DNA from 2 places in the Arthrobacter sp. THG-b23 genome. Region 2 is predicted to be linked to the other one. Evidence: riboswitches for the same ligand, from Rfam matches in the RefSeq annotation. Region 2 holds a riboswitch; the other holds the start of a gene.
What was found. A riboswitch is a leader RNA that binds a small molecule or an ion and turns the genes downstream of it on or off. The one in region 2 is predicted to bind S-adenosylmethionine.
Positions count from the first base shown of each region.

Region 1: another riboswitch for S-adenosylmethionine. It lies ahead of AC5RVD_RS01585 (flavin reductase family protein); the one in region 2 lies ahead of AC5RVD_RS05675 (O-acetylhomoserine aminocarboxypropyltransferase/cysteine synthase family protein).

Region 1 is NZ_JBNHGM010000001.1:325,031-335,489, forward strand. Features, by position in the region: gene AC5RVD_RS01560 (amino acid ABC transporter substrate-binding protein) at 1-105, shown strand, start outside; gene AC5RVD_RS01565 (amino acid ABC transporter permease) at 149-808, shown strand; gene AC5RVD_RS01570 (amino acid ABC transporter ATP-binding protein) at 795-1,601, shown strand; gene AC5RVD_RS01575 (hypothetical protein) at 1,754-1,966, shown strand; gene AC5RVD_RS01580 (prephenate dehydratase) at 2,053-2,922, shown strand; SAM riboswitch class IV at 3,053-3,167, shown strand; gene AC5RVD_RS01585 (flavin reductase family protein) at 3,220-3,726, shown strand; partial or broken gene AC5RVD_RS01590 (aldo/keto reductase) at 3,760-4,821, opposite strand; gene AC5RVD_RS01595 (alpha/beta hydrolase) at 5,033-6,049, opposite strand; gene AC5RVD_RS01600 (hypothetical protein) at 6,171-6,548, opposite strand; gene AC5RVD_RS01605 (cytochrome b/b6 domain-containing protein) at 6,661-7,593, opposite strand; gene AC5RVD_RS01610 (FadR/GntR family transcriptional regulator) at 7,738-8,445, opposite strand; gene AC5RVD_RS01615 (MFS transporter) at 8,442-9,752, opposite strand; gene AC5RVD_RS01620 (glycerophosphodiester phosphodiesterase family protein) at 9,951-10,459, opposite strand, start outside.
Region 2 is NZ_JBNHGM010000002.1:425,691-436,149, forward strand. Features, by position in the region: gene AC5RVD_RS05655 (endonuclease domain-containing protein) at 100-927, opposite strand; gene AC5RVD_RS05660 (hypothetical protein) at 1,070-1,429, opposite strand; gene AC5RVD_RS05665 (ArsR/SmtB family transcription factor) at 1,522-2,511, shown strand; gene malQ (4-alpha-glucanotransferase) at 2,793-4,904, opposite strand; SAM riboswitch class I at 5,168-5,260, shown strand; gene AC5RVD_RS05675 (O-acetylhomoserine aminocarboxypropyltransferase/cysteine synthase family protein) at 5,355-6,830, shown strand; gene AC5RVD_RS05680 (CoA-binding protein) at 6,827-7,324, shown strand; gene AC5RVD_RS05685 (Ig-like domain-containing protein) at 7,808-10,459, shown strand, end outside.

The sequences.
Region 1 (10,459 bases), on a different contig from region 2:
GACGACCTGGTGGAGGCCTTTAACACGGCGCTGGAGGAGTTGCGCGCGGACGGGACGCTGGCGGAGATCTCCGAGAAGTACTTCGGCGCGGACGTCAGCAAGTAGAGGGGCTGGGTCTAAAGGGAAACGCTAACGTAGCCGTATGGACATCGACTGGGAGCTTGTCGGCAGTTCGCTCTGGCCTATCGTCCAGGGCGGGCTGACCGGCACCATCCCCCTCTCGCTGGCCAGTTTCGCCATCGGCCTGGCGCTAGCGCTGGTCGTTGCCCTCATGAGGTTGAGCCGCAACCGGCTCCTGGCCGGCATTGCCCGCGCCTACGTGTCGGTGATCCGCGGCACCCCGCTGCTGGTCCAACTGTTCGTGATCTTCTACGGCCTCCCGTCGATCGGCGTGGTGCTCGACCCGTGGCCGAGCGCGATCATCGCGTTCTCACTGAACGTGGGCGGCTATGCGGCAGAAATCATACGCGCCGCGATCCTCTCGGTCCCCAAGGGTCAGTGGGAAGCCGGCCACACCATCGGGATGGCCGGCACCACCACCCTGCGCAGGATCATCCTGCCGCAGGCTGCGCGCGTATCGGTGCCGCCGCTGTCCAATACCTTCATCTCCCTGGTCAAGGACACCTCCCTCGCCTCGCTGATCCTGGTGACCGAGGCGTTCCGTGCGGCGCAGGAGATTGCGGCGTTCAGCCAGGAGTTCATGCTGCTCTACATAGAGGCCGCGGTTGTCTACTGGGTGTTCTGCCTGGTGCTGTCCGCCGGGCAGTCCCGACTGGAGAAGAGACTGGAACGCTATGTCGCCCACTGAAATCCCTGCGGCCCCCGCGCCGCAGCCCGGCGCCGCAGCCGGGCCCGTGCTCTCCGTGGAGGGGCTGCGTAAGTCCTTCGGCAGCAACCAGGTGCTCAAGTCCATCGACCTGTCCGTCCAGACGGGCGGGGTGCTGGCCCTCATCGGGCCCTCCGGATCGGGCAAAACCACAGTGCTGCGTTGCCTGAACGGCTTGGAAACCCCCGACGGCGGCCGGGTCGCCTTTTCCGGCGGCCCAGCCGTGGACTTCGGTTTGCCGGTGAACCGGAAACAGATCGCCGCCCTGCGTGACCGCAGCGCCATGGTGTTCCAGCACTACAACCTGTTTCCGCACATGACCGTGCTGCAGAACATCATCGAGGGCCCGGTCCAGGTCCAGAAGCGGCCCAAGGCCGAAGCCGTGCGCGAGGCCAGGTCGCTGCTGGACCGCGTCGGGCTGTCCGGCAAGGAAGACCAGTACCCGCATCAGCTCTCCGGCGGGCAGCAGCAGCGGGTCGGCATTGTCCGGGCCCTGGCGCTCAAACCCTCGCTGCTGTTGTTCGACGAGCCAACGTCGGCGCTGGATCCCGAACTGGTGGGCGACGTGCTGCACGTGATCAAGGAACTGGCCGACGAAGGCTGGACCATGGCCCTGGTGACCCACGAGCTGGCCTTCGCCCGTGAAGTGGCCAGCGAAGTGGTGTTCATGGACGGCGGCGTGGTCGTCGAACGCGGGCACCCCGAACAGGTGCTGCGCGAACCGAAGGAAGAGCGCACCCGGCAGTTCGTCCACCGGCTGCTGAACCCGTTCTGACGCCACGCCCCTCCAAAATTCATCTGATGTCCATTGGGATGGCAGAATGTAAACTTCCATGCACCGTTCCGCATGGCAGGCTCGTTCCGGCCGGAAGCTTCCATCCCGCGTTTTCTCCTCTGCGGAAACCTCCGGCCACGAAAGGCAGAACCATGGCCACCTCCTTGGCTACCAAGTCCTTGACGGCACAGACGGCTTCCGAGGCGCACGATCTTCTCAATGCTGCGGTCGACGAGTTGCAAAAGATCGCGGCCCTCGACGGCGATTGCGGCATCCTGGTCACGCGCACCGGCCCCGGACAGTTCACCGTGGAGCTGAGCGACGACGTGCCCTACGGCATCACCCAGGAATCCCATCTTTACTGAGCCGCCTGCGGGCCGGTCATGTTATGTGACGCCGGCCGGACCTCCGGAATGAAGCAACGACCGGCCCCGGTGGAATAATTTCGCCCATGGCTCCAGCAATTGCGTACCAAGGCGAACCCGGCTCGAACTCCCATATGGCTTGCCTGGAAGTGCGCCCCGGTTGGGAAGCGGTGCCGTGTGCCAGCTTCGAGGACGCCTTCGCCGCCGTCACGGGCGGCGAGGCCGAACTGGCCATGATTCCCATCGACAACTCGATCGCCGGCCGGGTGGCGGACATCCACGCACTGCTGCCCAAGACCACCCTGCAGATCGTGGAGGAATTCTTCCTGCCGATCCGTTTTAGCCTGCTGGGCATACCCGGGGCCACCGTGGAGCAGGCCAGGGAGGTGCACAGCCACATCCACGCGCTGGGCCAGTGCCGCAAACTGATCCGCAGGCTCGGGCTCACTCCGGTGATCGCCGGCGACACCGCAGGTTCGGCCCGAGAGGTGGCCGAGTGGAACGACCCGGCCAAAGTCTCGCTGGCGCCCCCGATGGCCGCCGAGCTCTACGGCCTGGAAGTCTTCGCCGAAAATGTCGAAGACGATCCGACGAACACCACACGGTTCGTGGTGCTGGCCGACCGCCGGCCGGTCCCGTCCCGCGAAGATTTGCCCGGCCCGGCCGTGACCAGCTTCGTGTTCCGCGTGCGGAACGTGCCGTCGGCGCTGTACAAGGCCCTGGGCGGATTCGCCACCAACGGCATAAACATGACCAGGCTGGAGAGCTACATGGTGGGCGGCGAGTTTGCCGCCACCATGTTCATGGTAGACGTCGAAGGCCACCCGGACGATCAGGCCATGGTCCACGCCTTCGAGGAACTGGACTTCTTCACCTCGGAAATCCGCATTCTGGGCGTCTACCCGGCGCATCCGTTCCGCCAACAGACCGTGCGCCCCGGCGGCGTCGCCCAGTAGCAGTCGGGCGCCAGCCGTCGGGCAACAGCCGTCAGGCGGCAACCGTGGGCAGCCGGAAGTAATACGCGGCATTTGACGAAGTGTTACCGGCGTTTGACCCAGGCCCTTCCCCGCTCTTAGCGTGGAGACGAATCAAGAGTGCCAACTGCACAGCCCTGGCTGGTTGGCCGGCAACCCTCTACCGTAGCGGGGTGCTCCAGGTGATGATTCGGCCCGCCGGGTATGTCGGCAGGCAAGTACGCGTATCCTCCCGCAGCAGCCCGGCAGCAGCGGATGCGCCCAAGCCCCAAGGACGCCATGTCGCTACACAATGACCTGACACCAAACACGTTGCGCTCCGCCTTCGGCCGCTTCCCCTCGGGTATCGCGGCGCTGTGCGCGATCATCGACGGCGAGCCCCAGGGCATCGTCGCCTCCTCGTTCACCGTCGGCGTCTCCCTCGAGCCGCCGCTGGTGATGTTCGCCGTGCAAAACACCTCCCGGACCTGGCCGGTGGTCCGCCGGGCCGACCGGATCGGCGTCTCGGTGCTCGGCACCGGGCACGACGGCGTCTGCCGCCAGATCGCGTCCAAGAACGGTGACCGCTTTGCCGGACTCCGCCTGCACGGCACGGACGACGGCGCGCTGTTCCTGCACGACGCGGCGCTGTGGCTGGACTGCTCGGTGCACCAGGAGGTCCCGGCCGGGGACCACCACGTCGTGCTGCTGCAGGTGCACGGCCTGTCCACGCACGACGGCACCCACGAGCCCCTGATCTTCCACGATTCCGGGTTCCGCCGGCTGGAACAGCCAGCCTTCGTCTAGGCGGAAAGTTCCCGCACCGGCGGCAGCCGGCAGCTAGGGCAGCGGCCTGCCCCGGGCCGCCACCCACAGGGAGTACCACTCCTGGCGGGTCATCGCCGCTCCGACCGCCTCCGCCTGGGCGCAGGCCCGGATCCGGTCCGGGCTGCTGGTACCGATGACCGGCCGGATGCCCGCGGGATGCCGCAGCAGCCAGCCCAGCACCACGGCTTCCGGAGGGCAGCCCTTGTCCCGGGCAAGTTCCGTGACCAGGGCAGCGGCCGAATGGTCCGCGGAGAGTGGGGCATCCGCCCGTGCGGAAGCATCCGTTGTCACAGCCCCCTCTGCCGGCCGGGCGTGATTCTGACCGGTCCCGGCGGCGGGCGTTCCCGCGCCGGCCGCCGCCTCGGCCAGGCCTGCCGCACGGCCGCTGTAGCGGCCCTAGGCCAGCGCGCCCCAGGCCTGCAGTTCCACCCCGTTGGCGGCGCAGTATTCCAAGGTGCCGTGCGGGAAGCTGGTGCCCGTTCCGTCCGGGTGGTTCACCAGCACGCCGGACTCCAGCCAGTCGCGTCGGTACAGGCTCATTTCCAGCTGGTTCACCGCCAGCGGCTCGTCCAGCGCCGACTGCAGCCAACGCATCTGGTCGCCGGACATGTTCGAGACACCAAGCCGGCGGACCTTCCCGGCCATCCGGAGCTCGTTGAACGCCGCGGCGATCTCTTCGGCCGGCGCCAGCGGATCCGGCCGGTGGATCAGCAACGTGTCCAGGTGATCGGTATGCAGCCGGCGCAGGCTTTCGTCGGTGCGGGCCAGGATGGCTTCGCGCGAGGAGTCGTACTGCCCGGCCAGGCCCGGGACCGGCAGCCGGATGCCGCATTTGCCCTGCAGCTGGATCGAGTCGCGCAGCTCGGGACGTTCGGCCAGCACCCGCCCGAACGCCGCCTCGGCCTTGCCGTGGGCGTAGATGTCGGCGTGGTCGAACGTCGTGATCCCGGCCTCCAGCGCCGCCGCGACGGCCGCATGCGCGGCGGCGACGTCGGCCGCTTCCAGCGGCCCGCTCCCCCAGCCCCCGCCCAAACCCATGCACCCGAAAATGAGCCGGGATCCGGCCTCGTCCATTGGTAGTTCCCCCTTCGCTGGGCAGGTTCCCAGCGTACGACGGCGACGCCCGGGGAGGCATCGGCGCCGGCAACCCGCGGTGACGCAGACACCGAAGATCTTGCCTCGTAGCACTTTCGGGGCCCTGCCCGATGGCCCCACTCGCAGCACAGGCTAATCCCCCCGGCCCCGTGCGGCGGTTCACCAGTGGCGGCTCAGCGTGTCCGGAGCTTCACCCGGTGTGGCGGCGGAGGAACGCCACGCTGCGCTCCAGCACCTGCCATGCCGCCTCCAGCTCCAGGTTGAACTGGAACTGGTGCCCCAGCCCGGCGTCCGTCTGGGGGAAGAACTCCTCCACCACCGCGCCCTTGGCCCGCAGCGCTTCGACCAGCCCGAGCGAGTGCGGCAGCAACGGGTCGGTGTTGCCTGCAGAAACGAAAGCCGGCGGGTAGTTGGCGCCCACATGCCGGGCAACGGAGGCCAGGGCGATGTACGGCCGCTCCAGATAGTCCTTTGCCCCGGTGTAGGACCACAGCACCGTCCGCAGGTAGTTCTGGTTCCCGGCTTGGTCCGCCCCGGCGAGCGATAGATCGTACGCCCCGCAGTGCAACAGCACGGCGCGCAGCCGGTCCGGCCTGGTGGGCGAGGCAATGCCCAGCCTCTTGGCATAGTCAGGGTCGGCGATGACCAGCGCCAGTTGCGCAGCGATCTGTGCGCCCGCCGAGTCCCCGGCCAGCACGATCCGCTCGGTATCGATGTGCAGCCGGTCGGCATTGTGCTCCAGGTAGCGCAGCGCGGCGGCTGTTTGGCGCACCGGGGCCGGGTAGCGGCGCACGTGGGCCAGCGAATAGTCCACCCCCACGGCGGTGAAGCCGTAGGAGGCGAGGATCCGAAGGTAATTGGCGACGTCGTTCTTGGTGCCGGAGATCCAGGCCCCGCCGTGAATCCAGACGATCGTGGGAAGGCGCAGCGAATCCTCGGCCGCCTTGTCCGGGAAGAACACGTCCAGGTGGGTATGCCCGTGGTTGCTGAGGTACTCCTGATCCAACACTTCGCTGATGCCGTCCGGCACGTGCCTTGCCATGGCGCGGGCCGTGCGCCGGCCGTCCCGCTCGGACAGCACCCGCAGCAGCACCGCCAGCGGCCGGGGACTGAAGCGCAGCCAGAAGACCAGGCCGCCGGCAAGAACCGCCGGGACGGTGACGAGCACGGCAATGGCTGTCAGTGCGCGGCGGAAACGGACCTGCATTGCTTCCTCCCGATCGGCCGGTAGTGAACCAATCGTGAGGCCGCCCCGCCCGCAGGGCAAGCCCCTCCCCCGCCTCCGCCAACGGCCGGCACGCCCCGCCGGCCAAGGGCAGGGAAGCCTGTCAGCCGAGGGCAACCACCAGGCTCAGCGCGGCCAGCGCCAACGCGACCGGCGTCATGGTCCACCGCTCGGGCTTGCTGCGCGAGATCGCGTTCATGAGGACGCCGACGAACAGGTACACCGTCAGGATCCAGATCAAGACGAGCGACGCGGTCTCCGGCAGCGTGTCGAGAAGCTGCGCCCGGTCCATGATGATGAACGCGAAGAACGCATACAGGACTACCGAGACCGCGCTTCCAAGGCGCAGCTTCGCCGGCAGCGTACGGTGGCTTCCTCCCCAGGCGAACCGGCCCAGCGGCAGGCCCGCGGCAAGCAGGATCTGGAAGACGGCCAGCAGCGCGAAGACAGTGCACGCGGCGATGGCCGCAACGGTGATCATGGGAGCAGTGTAGCGGTGCTCCCTCCGGCAGCGGTCAGGCGGCCACGCGGTCTGAAGTCGCGCCGTCAGCCGCTGGCGGCCTTGCCCGTCAGCCGCTGGCGGCCTTGCATGGTCAGCGGCTGGTGACCTTGCCCGTGAGCGAGGCGATGGGCCGCAGGAAGATCGGCCGGGCCAGGAACCAGGCCGCCACCGTCACCGCGATGGAGGCCGCGAAGATCCAGAAGCCGGTCCATCCGCCGTCGTCCGTAGCCGCGTACATGTGGTTGAGGTTGCGCAGGGCTCCGGTGGCCAGCACCAGGGTCACGTGCACGATGATGAACACCACGAAGTACACCATCACCGGGAAGTGTATGGCCCGGGCCGCCTCAATCGGGAAGTACTTGTTGACCGCTGCCCGCTTGGGCCAGGCGGCGGAGGTGCGCAGGCCGGAGACGATGGCCAGCGGGGCGGCGATGAAGACGGTCGCGAAGTAGGTCAGCAGCTGCAGCGCGTTGTAGTTCACCCACCCGTTCTCCAGCGGCCAGTCCAGCGAAGCGTACTGCAGCACGGCGGAGAGCGCGTTCGGGAAAATGTCCCAGCTGGTGGGCACGATCCGCATCCAGTGCCCGGTGGCGAAGATCAGCACCATGAAGACGATGCCGTTCAGCACCCACAACGCATCCAGGGTCAGGTGGAACCACAGATTCAGGGTGATCTTTGTCGGCGGGTTCTTGGTCTTCACCAGGCCCTTGTTGTTGCGGGTCCAGTACGCCGGCGAGCGCGTGCCGGCGCGCACCTGCAGGCCGGTGCGGATGATCAACACGATCAGGAAGAAGTTGAGGAAGTGCTGCCAGCCCAGCCAGGCGGGCAACCCGACGGGCGCGGACTCGGGCAGTTCGGAGCGGCCCGGGTAGGCGGCCAGGAAGTCCTGGACATCTGGCATCGTCCGCAGCCACTTGGCCAGCAACACCAGCAACAGAAGCACGACGACGGCGGCGGCCACTGCCGCGGTGATCTTCAGCCACGTCTTCCGGGTGCTTCCGGACGGTTTCGTCGAAGTGGACATCGCCAGCTTTCCTCGTTCCCTGCTTCCCGACAGTCCGGGCTTCGTGATTCAAGGTACCCCGCCTGCGCCGCATCGTGCCACAAGCCCGGCCGTGGCGCCCAAAGCCCCGCCGCCGCCCGGCGCTGGCGGGGCGCTGGCGGGGCGCTATTGGCCTTTCTGCGGCATCCATTTCAGGCAGTAGCGCAGGTTGGCGGTGACGGTCCGCACCGCGGCTTCTTCGTCTCCGGCCGCGATGGCCTCCGCGAGGTCCTCGTGTCCGGCGCGCAGGCACCCATCGAAGCCGTCCCGCAATCGCTGGGCCATCTTTGCCCCGTGGAACACGTCGCCAAAGCTGCCGTACAGCTCGTGCAGCAGCGGGTTGCCGGAGGCCTCGGCCACGGCCAGGTGGAAGTCCCAGTCCGCAGCAATCCAGCCCTCCAGGTCCTGCTCCGCCCAAGCGCGCCGGCGCCGGGCCAGCATTTCCCGCAGCGCCTCCACGGCGCCACCATCGGTTGACGGCTCCGACCGCACGGACTGCGCCGCCAGCCGCGCGGCCTGGGTGTCCAGCGCAAAGCGCACCTGAAGCACGTCCTCGTCGTCGTACTCGCGGTAGGCGCGGCGTGCGGTGCCGCTGATCTCGCTGGTGGCCCGCACGTAAGTGCCGTCGCCGCGGCGCACTTCGAGCATCCCGGCGTGGGCAAGCGCCTTGACTGCCTCGCGCAGCGTGCCGCGGGAAACGCCCAGACTTGCCATCAGTTCCGGCTCCGGAGGGATCCGGGCACCCAGCTGCCATTGACCCGTTGCGATGGACTCCCGCAGCCTGGACGTGACTTCCTCCGCCAGCGGCGGCCGCTGGAGCGGGCCGGACCTCACGCCCGCGCCTTCCGCGCCAGGCCGCTGACCGCGTGGGCCAGCAGCAGTTGCAGCGCCGCGCCGGCCACCAAAAGCACCAGCGGGATGGTCCAGTCGGCGAGTGCATCGTGCAGCAGGCCGAGGCCGAACGGGCCCAAGGCGGCGAAGAGGTAGCCCACCGATTGGGCCAGCGTGGACAGCGCCGTGGTTTCGGCGGCATCGGAACCGCTGCGGCTGATCACCAGCATCAGCAGCGGGAAAACGCCAAACCCCAGGCCGATCAGAACCGCGGGGAGCACGGCGAGTTCGGCGGGCAGCACGAGCAGGGCGAGATAGCCTGCCAGCGACGCCGTGCAGGTGATCATGAAGGCCGGCCGCAGCAGGCCCGGGCGGGCTGCCATCGCCAGCAGCAGGACGACGGCGGGGATGGACACCAGCTGGACCAGCGCGAGCAGCTGCCCGGCCCCCGCGGCATCCACCCCGCGCGAGATCAGGATGTACGGCAGCCAGCCCATCACGGTATAGACGAGCAGCGCCTGGATGGTGAACAGGCCGGTGAGCAGCGCGCCTTTGCGCGTGAGCAGTAGCGGCCACGGTGACGAGTGGCCCCGGGTCCGCATGCCTGACTCGCGCCTGCCGGCCAAAGCCATGGGCAGGAACACAGCCAGCCCGACGACGGCCAGCAGCGCCCAGGCGGCCAGGGCGAGCGACGGCGAGTCCAATTGCGCGGCCAGTGGGACGCTGACTGCGGCGGCCAGGGTGGCGCCCACGGACATGGAGATGGTGTAGGCGCCGGTCATCGTCGACGGCCGGTGAGCGAAGTATTTGCGGATGAACGCCGGCAGCGCCACGTTGCAGACCGCCAGTCCGGACATGGACACCACCGTGCCGGCCAGCAGCATCCCGACGGACTCGATCCCCCGCAGGCCCAGTCCGGCAATCAACAGTGTCAACGCGAGCGCGATGGCCCGTTCCAGTCCAACGCGGTTGCTCAGCCAGGCGGTCGCGGCTCCTGCCACCGCGAAGCACAGTACGGGAACGGTGGGCAGCAGGGCGGCGACCAGCGGCCCGTACCCCAGCAGCTGCTGCAGGTCGTGGAAGAGCGCGGCCGCGCTGGCAATGCCCGCCCGCAGGTTCAGCCCGATGAGTATCACGGCGGCCACGGCCGCGGCGATGAACCAGCGGCCGCGCGCGGCCGGGGCCGGGACCGGCTCCCGCACGTCCAACTCAGGTGCCAGAGCCTCGGCGAACTCCACCGCAGGGACGTCCTCCCCGCCCGGCTCCTGTCCGCCGCTGGCGCCCTCGAATGGCAGTCGGTTCGATGTCACCCCTAAACGTTAGACGTTTGATGTTTGCGCGGCAAAATGAACCGCTCCTTGGCTGGCGTCCGTTCGGGTGTCGGGGCTCCGGCGGAGGCGGAATCGCCCTCGTAACCCTCGGGGCTGCGACTGAAAACGACGCCGGCCCCTCGGGCGGGGTGGAAACCTGCCCGAGGTGCCGGCGTCGTCCGTAAAGACGGTTGCCGCTTAGTTGGCGAAGACGTCCTGCAGCGTGCCCTGCGGGGTCCACAGTGCAATGGAGTCGCCGCCGTTGTTCAGCAGTGACGCGGTGCCGTTGTTGTAGTAGGCCTCGGCGCTGTTGGTGCCGGGACCGGTGTAGACCCGCAACTCCGCGCCGGGGGCAAGCACGTAGCCCTCGCCCACAGCCAGGATATTGTTCGCCGCGTCGCGGATGATGTAGCCGCTGGCGTCGATGCTGTGGCTGGCGGTGTTGCGCAGCACCACGTGCTCGCCGGTTTCGGGCTGGACGTCGCTGCCGGCCGGGTCATTCACTGCGCCGGCGATTTCCAGGCCGGTGCCCGCGGGGAAGGGCTTCCGCCCGTCCAGGTAGCGCATGGTCTGGATCGGGAAGTCACCGGTGACGGCATCGACGCCGAGGTCAATGGAGTGCTGGACGGCCTCGGGCGAGTTGGCGGTGTAGACGCCGACGACCAGCCCGGCGGCCTTGGCGTCTGCTACATTCTGCGCCGTCAGGG
Region 2 (10,459 bases):
CTAGTCAGCGCCAGAGGCCGCTCCAAAAGGTGGACAGTTGCTGCAGAACTTGGACAGCCGGCCTGCCGCCTGCATGACTCCGGGGGTAACCTCTGGCGCTCAGGCAACACGCCGCAACATCGTCATGACCTCGGCGACAACGTTCTGGGGCGTAAAGACGAGATCCTCGTACACGTACCGCAAGGTTGGAAACCCGCTGAGCATGCCGGCGTTGTTCCTTTTGCGGTCCTTCTTGAAAGTCGCCCGGTTCCAGTGGAAGTCGAACCCATCGAGCTCAATGATGATTCGGCCTTCCACCACCATGTCCACTCGTCCAAGCCCCTGAATCGGCACCTGGGTTTCCACCCGAAGCCCGACCGTGCGGAACAGGTCGCGGGCGATAATCTCGAGCGGCGAATCGGCGTCGTCACCGATGCTCAAAACGACTGCCCGACGCATGCCGTTGCGTTTGCCAGGAAGCAGCTCCACCAGTTCGGCTTTGGTGACGACACCCCTGCGCACGGCCGATTCTGCTAAGACCAACGCCTCCAGCCGAGGCCGGCATCGGATGGCGTGCAGTACGCAGTCCAGGATGCTCACGTAGCTCCCAAGCCGCTGCCTCCCCAGCAGTTCGCCTCGGTGCTGGACAGTGGACGGCGGCTGCCGGCTATGGAGCGTCCACAGGTGCAGTTGATCCGGGTCTTTGATCGTCCAAAGCCCTAGTTCCCGAGCCGCTGAAATGCAGGTAATTAGTCCGTTGGCCAGCACGGCTACGCGTACGTTCGCATCAGCCTTCTCCGTACCGACGATTCCTTGGCGGAGCACAGTGATCGCGCCGTTCTTCACGGCTGCCTGAATCTGGTCCCGGCTGAAACCGCAGCGGGCCAGTTCGCTGGCCGGGAGTGTTCCACCGCGCCGTTCAACGTAACCAGCTATCGCCTCGTCCATATCCACGAGCATGGAGGCTGCGGCCGCGGACAGCTAGATCGCCGCACTCCCTGTGGAAAACGTAATGAGTGGCCTCGGCAGACCTTGGGATCTAGAGAGGTGGGCGTGCCTCTACAGGATGTGGCGCACCACGACGTGTGCGTCAGTAGCGGCCACCGAATTGGTAGATCTGCGTACGGACCTTGTCCCGGTGCTCCTCCATCAAGGCTTCCTTCGCGGCCCCGGCTTGCCAGGCTGAACGGAGCCAGCGGACCGCCGCGGCCAGGCCATGGAAAGTGGCGGTTGCGAAATTCCCGTCAGCGCTCAAGACGCCAGTCCGTGTAGCCGCGTGCACCGGCTGCGACAGGCTCAAGGGCGCGTCTGCATTGCTCGGGCGAGCGGTGGCAGTGGCCGGACGGCCCGTCGCAGTCGTGGGACGGACCAAGCCGGCCGCGGACTGGCTGGAGCGGTAGGTCCGGTCATCGACGTCGAGGAAGTGCGGGGCATGAGTTGAAGTAGTCATGGATTCAGAATCCGCGCATCGGCCATCGCCGGCCACGATTCGGTCCAGCCCGAATCCTCGACCGGCGTAACCGGCAACCTTACGCTGTTTTCATGCACATTACGCTCAGCAGCGAGGACCTCACCAAGGTCCGGTTCGAGGCGGCGCCGCTGGGCGAAACCGTCGCCAGTTTGCGCGCCCTGCAGGTGGGCACTCCTATCCACCGCCCATGGATCGAGGCCACCAAGCGGCGCATCGCCGAGTCGGCCGATCCACAAGCCCGCGCGCACCTGCGCCTGCTGACTGCGCTGGTTCCACCGAAGGGCTTCCTGGCCGACTCCATCACGCCCACCCCCAAGCACCAGGCCACCTTCGCGGAAGGACTAGCCGCCGTCGCCGAGGTTGCGCCGGAGCTGTGGCAGCGCGACGTCACCCACCTGCTGGCCCAGAACCCGGCCGACTACGCGCGCGGGGAACTGCAGCAGCTGGCGGAGGATATCGACGCGGGCATCCCGCGCATCACCACAGCCCTCGAATGGTACTGGGGCACCGCCGTCGAGCCGGTATGGCCGCGCCTGCGGTCCGTGCTGCTGGCCGATATCGACAGCCGGCTGGCCCAGCTGGCGCGCGACGGCATCCTGGAAGTGTTCAAGAGCCTGCACCCCAGCGTCCGTCCCACTCCCACCGGCCTGGAAATCATGCGCGGCTGTGAGGCCGACGACGTGCCCGAACCCGGCGGTGGGCTGCTGCTGGTGCCCAACGCGTTCGTCTGGCCCAACACCTTGGTGCTCAACGTGCGGCCGTTCGTGCCCACGCTGACCTACGCGCCACGCGGCGTCGGCCGGCTGTGGGAAGCCAGCCGCGAGGCGACGCACAGCCCGGTGGCGCGGCTGCTCGGCAAGACCCGGGCGCAGATCCTCGCCCAACTCGATGTCCCGATGACGACGACGCAGCTCGCCCGCTGCCTGGACCTCGCCGCCGGGACGGTCAACGAACATCTCAAGGTCATGTCCGAGAGCGGTTTGGCGGCCACCATGCGGTCGGGCCGCGAAGTGTTTTATCGGCGGGCCGAAACAGGCGAAGCGCTGCTGGCCCGGCTGTAGAGACCGGGCACGACCCCGGGACTGTCCACGTTTTGCGGGAGGCTTTTGCGTTTGTCCTAGTCAGCGCCAGACTCCGCTCCAAGACATGGACAGTTCCTGCTGAACGTGGACAACCGGTCACGTTCAGCAGCGCCCGTTCCTCGGCGGGGTGGCCCCCCGTTCCTTGGCGGGGTGGGTCAGGGTTCCTTGGCGGGGTGGGGCTATTCGTCGCGGGCGACGGTGCGCTTCCGTCCAGGGGTAGCCCCGGCCGGCGCCGGTGCGGCGCCGGCTCGGCTACCCGCCTAGTCCTCCCGCAGGGCGCGCACCAGCGAGTCGAACCTTTCGTTGCCCGCCAGGTCCTCGATCAGGACGGCCTTTCCGTCCGGCCCGGCCAGCGGGATCCTCCAGTTCGGGTACTCGTCCGCGGTGCCCGGCTGGTTCTGGGTCCGCCTCTCCCCCACGGCGTCGGTGAGGGCAACGCCCAGCAGCACCGAAGGGGTCTGGGCGATAAACGCGTGAAGGGCCTCAACGGTGCGTTGTTCGGAGGTGGCGCCGGCGCCGTCGTCGTGCTCCGCAGCCGGCACCCGCGAGCGCACCAGGGAAAGCACCGCCTCTTGGGCCGCCTGGTCCAAAGCCCGTTCCTCCTCGACCGGACGGTTCAGCAGGCCCAGTGATTCGCGCAGGTCCACGTGCTCGCCGGCAAGGTAGCCGGCGGTGGGCGGCAGGTCGTGCGTGGTGACGCTCGTGAGGCAGGAGCGACGGTACCCCTCCGGCGGGCGGGGGCTGGCGCCGTCGTACTCGAACCACAGGATGGAGGTGCCCAGGATGCCGCGCTCTGCCAGGTAGTCCTGCACCCCCGGCTCGAAGACCCCGAGGTCCTCGCCGATGACGACGACGCCGGCCCGTTCCGCTTCCAAGGCGAGGATGCCGATCAAGGCCTCGTGGTCGTAATACACGTAGGAACCTTCGCCGGGAGGGCCGCCGACGGGGATCCACCACAGCCGGAACAGGCCGAGGATGTGGTCCACCCGGATGCCGCCGGCGTGCCGCAGGATGGTCCGCAGCATGTCCCGGTAGGCGGCATAGCCGGATTCCGCCAAGCGGCGGGGATGCCACGGCGGCTGGGACCAGTTCTGGCCCTGCTGGTTGAACATGTCCGGCGGCGCGCCCACCGAGATTCCGGGGGCCAGGACGTCGTGCAACATCCAGGCGTCGGCGCCGGTCGGATGGACGCCGACCGCGAGGTCATGCATGATCCCGATGTTCATTCCGGCTTCGACGGCGCGGCGTTGCGCCGCCTCGAGTTGCTCGTCGCACAGCCACTGCAGCCACTGGTGGAACTCGATGCGGTCCTTCAGCGCGCTGCGCTGCGACTCGATGAACGCAGGGTCCGACCACTCGGGAGCGCCTGGCGGAAGGGTTTCGGAGAGCGCGCACCACAGGGCAAAGCGCTCCAGCCCCTCGCCCTCGTGACTGCGGAACTCCTCGAATCGCTGCTGCCGTTCCGCGGATCGGGGCACCGCATAGACCGCTTCCAGCGCCTCCAGTTTGGCCGCAAAAATAGGGTCGCGGTCCAGAATGCCGGTGTCCAGGTTCACCTCGTGGAAGTTGTTGGTCAGCGGGAGGTCCTTGGATTCCGGCACGTCCTCAACCCGCAGGTAGAGCGGATTGACGAACCGGCGCGTTGTGGGCAGGTAGGGCGAGGGCTCCACCGGCGGCATGGGTTGTGCCGCGTGCAGCGGGTTGATCAGGACGAAGCCGGCACCCTTGGCGGCGGCCGTTTCAGAGAGGCGGGCTAGGTCCGCGAGATCACCGATGCCCCAGGACGACCGCGAGCGCACCGAGTACAGCTGTGCCATCAGGCCCCAGGTCCGGGGAAGCTTGTCGGCGGTGGTGAGCCGCCGCGGGGTGACCACCAGCGCGCACTGTGCCAGGCTGCCGGATGGTTCCGCGGCCGCGCCGGTTCGGGTCGCCGTCGCTTCCGACAGTTCCGCGACCTCCAGCGTGTGCCAGCCCAGCGGGAGGTCGGCCGGCACAACCGCCGCGAAACGTCCGCCCGGATCACCTTCGGCGCCAGACCTGCCGGACACCACCTCGACGTCGCGCGAAGACCCGTCCTCCAACAGGACCCTGGCCCGCGGGCGGAGGCCCGCGCCGACATTGACTGGAGCCTCGGTGGCGGTGCCTTGGCGAAGGACGACGGCGGGCGGCAGCGTGCGCTGCAACGGCTCGAGCTCGGCGGCACGGAGGGATGCGGCGACATCGTCGTCGGTTGCGCAGGGGACGTCCAGCGCGGTGAGGACGGCAACCAGGGTCGCCGGTCCGACTTCTTTCTCGCCGCCGTCCCAACCGCGGAAAGTAATGCCGACACCGTGTTCCTGTGCGAGGCGCTGCAACGCCGAGAGCTCAGCCATAGACCCAATCTACGGGAACTACGCGGACCTTCGCCGGGAGGTCGGCGCAACCGGCAGGCTCACAGCAGGCGCGGTTCCCGTCCCACTCGCGGCCGGGCACCGCCGTCGTGCTGGGCATGCGCAGCTCCAACCGAAGGCGTGCGCCGGCAAGGCCGCCATGGGCGCCCAAACCGGGCACCGCCGTCGTGCTGGGAATTTTTGGACAGGACGCAACGCGGCTCAACATTTTTTGGCGCCGCGGCAGTTGGTTGCGAGAATGGACGCGACCATCCCGAGCGGTTGAGAGATCTGGCTCTTTGACACCGCAGCAACCATCCGGCCTACCGGAAAGGTGCTACCGCCAGAAGCGATGGAGAGAGCGCAAGCAATCTTTGATCCGGACGACGCCCGCGCGGTGCCGCCAGGACCGTCATTGCCCGGGAATCCTAGTTTTGAAGGAGCAACCGCCTGATGGCTGAACGCACATTCGGTTTCCGCACCCGTGCCCTGCACGCCGGCGGCACGCCCGACGCCGAGCACGGTGCCCGGGCCGTACCGATCTACCAGAGCACCTCGTTCGTGTTCAAAGACACCGACGACGCCGCCAACCTCTTCGCGCTGCAGAAGTACGGCAACATCTACTCCCGCATCGGCAACCCCACGGTCGCCGCGTTCGAGGAGCGCATCGCCTCGCTCGAGGGCGGCATCGGCGCGGTGGCCACGTCCTCGGGCATGGCCGCCGAGTTCATCACTTTCGCCGCCCTCGCCGGGGCGGGCGACCACATCGTGGCGTCGTCCAAGCTCTACGGCGGCACCATCACCCAGCTGGACGTGACGCTGCGCCGGTTCGGCGTGGAGACCACGTTTGTCGACTCCAACGACCCGGCCGACTTCGCCGCGGCCATCGGCGAGAACACCAAGGCCGTCTACACGGAGATCGTGGCCAACCCCTCCGGCGACATCGCCGACCTGGCGGGGCTGGCCGCCGTGGCGCACGACGCCGGAATCCCCCTCGTCGTGGACGCCACCTTGAGCACGCCCTACCTGATCCGCCCGATCGAGCACGGCGCGGACATCGTGATCCACTCCGCCACCAAGTTCCTCGGCGGCCACGGCACCACTCTGGGCGGCGTCGTCGTCGAATCCGGCCGTTTCAACTGGGGCAACGGCAAGTTCCCGCAGATGACCGACCCGGTGCCCAGCTACGGCAACGTGTCCTGGTGGGGCAACTTCGGCGAGTACGGCTTCCTCACCAAGCTCCGGTCCGAGCAGCTGCGCGACATCGGCCCGTCGCTGTCCGCGCAGTCCGCGTTCCAGTTGCTGCAGGGCGTGGAAACGCTGGCCCAGCGGATGGACGAGCACCTGGCCAACGCCCGCACGGTGGCCGAGTGGCTGGAAGCCGACGAGCGCGTCTCCTGGGTCAGCTACGCCGGCCTGCCCGCGCACCCGCACTACGAGCGGGGCAGGAAGTACCTGCCCAAGGGCGTGGGCTCCGTGTTCAGCTTCGGCGTCAAGGGCGGCCGCACCGCCGGCCAGAAGTTCATCGAGTCGCTGCAGCTGGCCAGCCACCTGGCCAACATCGGCGACGCCCGCACCCTGGTGCTGCACCCGGGATCGACGACCCACCAGCAGCTCACCGCCGACCAGCTGGTGGCTGCCGGCGTGCCGGAGGACCTGATCCGCATCTCCGTAGGCCTGGAAGACGTGGACGATATCCTCTGGGACCTGGACCAGGCGCTGGCCGCCTCGCAACAAGCAGGCGCCGAGCACGGCCCCAGCCGTGACCATGAGGACGACGCGTTCAACACCTCCGAGTTCGCCTCGCCCAGCTATGCCGGCGAGTCCTGCACGATCCCGGCAGCGCGTGCCGCCCGGACAGAGCCCGGAACGCGCGTGGTCGAGTCCGTGGAAGAACTGATCGAAGCCGAAGAAGGAGCCGCCAAGTGACCGCGACACCAGAACGCACCTGGATCGGCCCGTCCGCCGCGGAGCGGCTGAACATCCTGCGCAACACCAAGTCCATCGCCATCGTCGGCGCCTCCGACAAGCCGAGCCGGGCCAGCTACTTCGTGGCCACGTACCTGCTGTCCAGCTCGCCGTACAAGGTCTACTTCGTGAATCCGGTGGCCAAGGAAATCCTCGGCCAGCCGGTCTACAAGTCGCTGGCGGACCTGCCCGAGGTACCGGACCTGGTGGACGTGTTCCGCAAACACGACGACCTGCCCACAGTGCTGGAGGAAACGCTGGCCGTCGGCGCCAAGACCATCTGGCTTCAGCTGGGTTCCTGGCACGAGGAGGTCGCGGCCAAGGCCGAGGCCGCCGGGCTGAACGTGGTGATGGACCGCTGCGTGAAGATCGAGCACGCCCGCTTCCACGGCGGGCTGCACCTGGCCGGCTTCGACACCGGCGTGATCTCCTCCAAGCGGCAGCTGACCGCCTAGGCGGGCCTCCCGGAGCGGCTTCCCCGAACGACTAAGCTACGGTGCACTAACGACGGCGGAGGGCCAGCATGGCCAGCCCCGGCGGTCACGCCTGACCCGCCGCCCGCGCCTAGCCCGCCGGCCGCGAAAAGCCCGCCCCTTGTCCCCGGGCCTCCCACGTGGAGGGCCGGGGCACGCGGCGGGTTTTTTCCTGCCCGCAAGTAGCTAGAAGAAGCCTTCAAGGATTTCCCCAAGGTCCTCATCGGATGCTGTGGCCAGCCACACATTACTCGACCAGGGGGAGTCACCGTGTTTACTGCACCAACCGATCCACAACCAAGGAGGGGCACCGAACGTGCCCAAAGGGGGAAGCCATCCTTCCCCCAAAAAGTTACGGCCGGGCTCGCCGCGCTCGTGTTGGGCGCGGGCGTATTGCCCTCCGCCCTCGCCCCCGCGGCGTTGGCAGCGCCGGTAGGCCAGGGCCTGACCCTCAATGCCGGGGACATGAGGTTCATCCTGAAGCAAATCAAGATCGCGGAGAACCACGCCACCAAGGAAGACGCCGACGGCAATCCCGTGCCGGGCCAGCCGCTCCTCGGCCCCGGCCCCAACCAGATAGCCAATCCGCTGCTGCCCTACGGGCTGCGCAGCGTGGACGGGTCCGATAACAACCTGGTGCCCAACCAGGGGCACTTCGGCGCCGCCAGCCTGCCCTTCCCGCGCCTGGCAGAACCGGAATGGCGGACCACAGCCGGGGGCCAGTCGTACAAGTCGGTCAACGTTCCGATGCTCCGGGACGCGGACCCGCGCTTCGTCAGCAATGTCATCGTGGACCAGACCTCCACCAATCCGGCCGCTATCGCTGCGGCCGGCAAGGCGCACCGGACGGTGAACGACGGCCCGACGGCGGTTCCCTGCGACGCCGAGGGCCGGCCCCTGAACTGCGTGCCCGAAGGCGAGACACTCGACATCCCGAATGTCACCACCGACTTTGGGCTCTCGCCGCCATACAACGGCTTCTTTGCCCTGTTCGGGCAGTTTTTCGACCACGGCATCGACTTCACCAAGAAGACCAACAACGTCGTCATGATGCCCCTGGCTAAGGACGATCCACTGTATGTCGAGGGATCGCCCACGAACTTCATGCTGCTCAACCGGGCGGAGAACCAGCCCGGCCCCGACGGCAAACTCGGCACCGACGACGATGTCCAGGACGCCACGAACACGGACTCTCCGTGGGTAGACCAGAGCCAGACCTACGGTTCGAACCCGTCCCATCACGTCTTCCTCCGGGAGTATGAGCTCAACGAGGAGGGCGACCCGGTCTCGACCGGCGAGCTGGCCGAAGGCGCCCCCGGCGGCATGGCCACCTGGGCGGACATCAAGACCCAGGCCGAGTCGATGCTCGGCCTGAAGCTCTCCGACGCCGACGTCGTTAATATCCCGATGCTGGCCACCGACCAGTACGGGCGCTTCCTGCGCGGCCCCAACGGGCTGCCGCAGTACATCACGCAGGACAAGCAGTTCGTGGAAGGGAACCTGGAAAGCCCCGTTGCGCCGCCGGAGAATGTCCAGCGGATCGGCATCGCGTTCCTGGACGATATTTCCCACTTCGCGGCTCCGTTCGACTCGCGCGGCACGGCCCTGGCACCCGACGGGGACGACGGCATCACCCCCACCAGCGGCCGGCAGGACCCGGGCACCTATGACGACGAAATGCTCAACGCGCACTTCGTTGCCGGCGACGGCCGCGTGAACGAGAACATCGGACTCACCGCCGTCCACCAGGTCTTCCACTCGGAGCACAACCGGCTGGTCACCTACATGGAAGAACTGCTGACGTCGCTGAACCTGGACCTGAACGAGTGGAAGCTCCCGAATGGCGAATGGAACGGGGAGCGCCTCTTCCAGGCCGCACGGTTCGTCACGGAGATGGAGTACCAGCACATCGTCTTCGAGGACTTCGCGCGCAAGATCCAACCGGGCATCAATCCGTTCAACGTCTTCACCCAGGCGGACACGGCGATTGACCCGGCGATTGAGGCGGAGTTCGCCCACGCGACCTACCGGTTCGGGCACTCCATGCTGACGGACGCGGTGGACCGGAAGACCAACAGCGGCGCCGACATCGGCCTGCCGCTGCTGGACGCGTTCCTGAATCCACCGGCCTACTACGCCAACGGGGACAGCACGATGACTCCCGAGCAGGCCGCAGGCGCGATCGCGATGGGCATGACCGACCAGGTGGGCGCAGAACTCGACGAGTTCGTCACCGACACGTTGCGCAACAGCGTGCTGGGCCTGCCCCTGGACCTGGCCGCGCTCAACATTGCCCGCGGCCGGGAGACCGGCGTTCCATCGCTGAACAATTTCCGCAAGGACCTCTACGCGAAGACGAGTGAGTCGTCCCTGAAGCCTTACAGCAACTGGGTGGACTTCGGGCAGGCGCTGAAGCATCCGGATTCGGTGGTCAACTTCATGGCCGCTTACGGCACGCACCCCAGCATCACCGAGGCGACGACCATCGATGCCAAGCGCGCGGCGGCGCAGAAGCTCTTCGACATGAGCCCCGACCCGGCGGCAGAAACTCCGGCCGATGCCTACGACTTCGTCAACAGCAGCGGCGAGTGGGCGAACGACGGCGCCGCCTCCAAGACCGGCCTCGACACGGTCGACCTGTGGGTGGGGGGCCTGGCTGAAGCCCAGAATCTCTTCGGCGGGCTGCTCGGCTCCACGTTCAACTACATCTTCGAACGCCAGATGACGGACCTGCAGGACGGGGACCGGCTCTACTACCTGTCCCGCACCTCAGGACTGAACCTGCGGGCCCAGCTCGAAGGCAACTCGATGGCCGAGCTGGTGATGCGCAATACCGACGCCGCTTCACTCAAGGCGGATGTCTTCGGCGTCGCCGACTGCGAGTTCGAGATGGGCAACATCGTCGGCACCACGGGCAACAATGTGGCCGATGATCCCACCTCCGCCTGTGACGAGTCGGCCCTGCTGCTCCGGATGGCGGACGGCACCATCCGCTACCGCGTCTCCAACAGCGTGGACCGTCCGGGCCTGAACGCCCAGGCGACCTACAACGGCAAGGACGACGCCGGCGGCGCCGACGGGACGGACCGGATCTGGGGCGGCGTCGACAACGACACC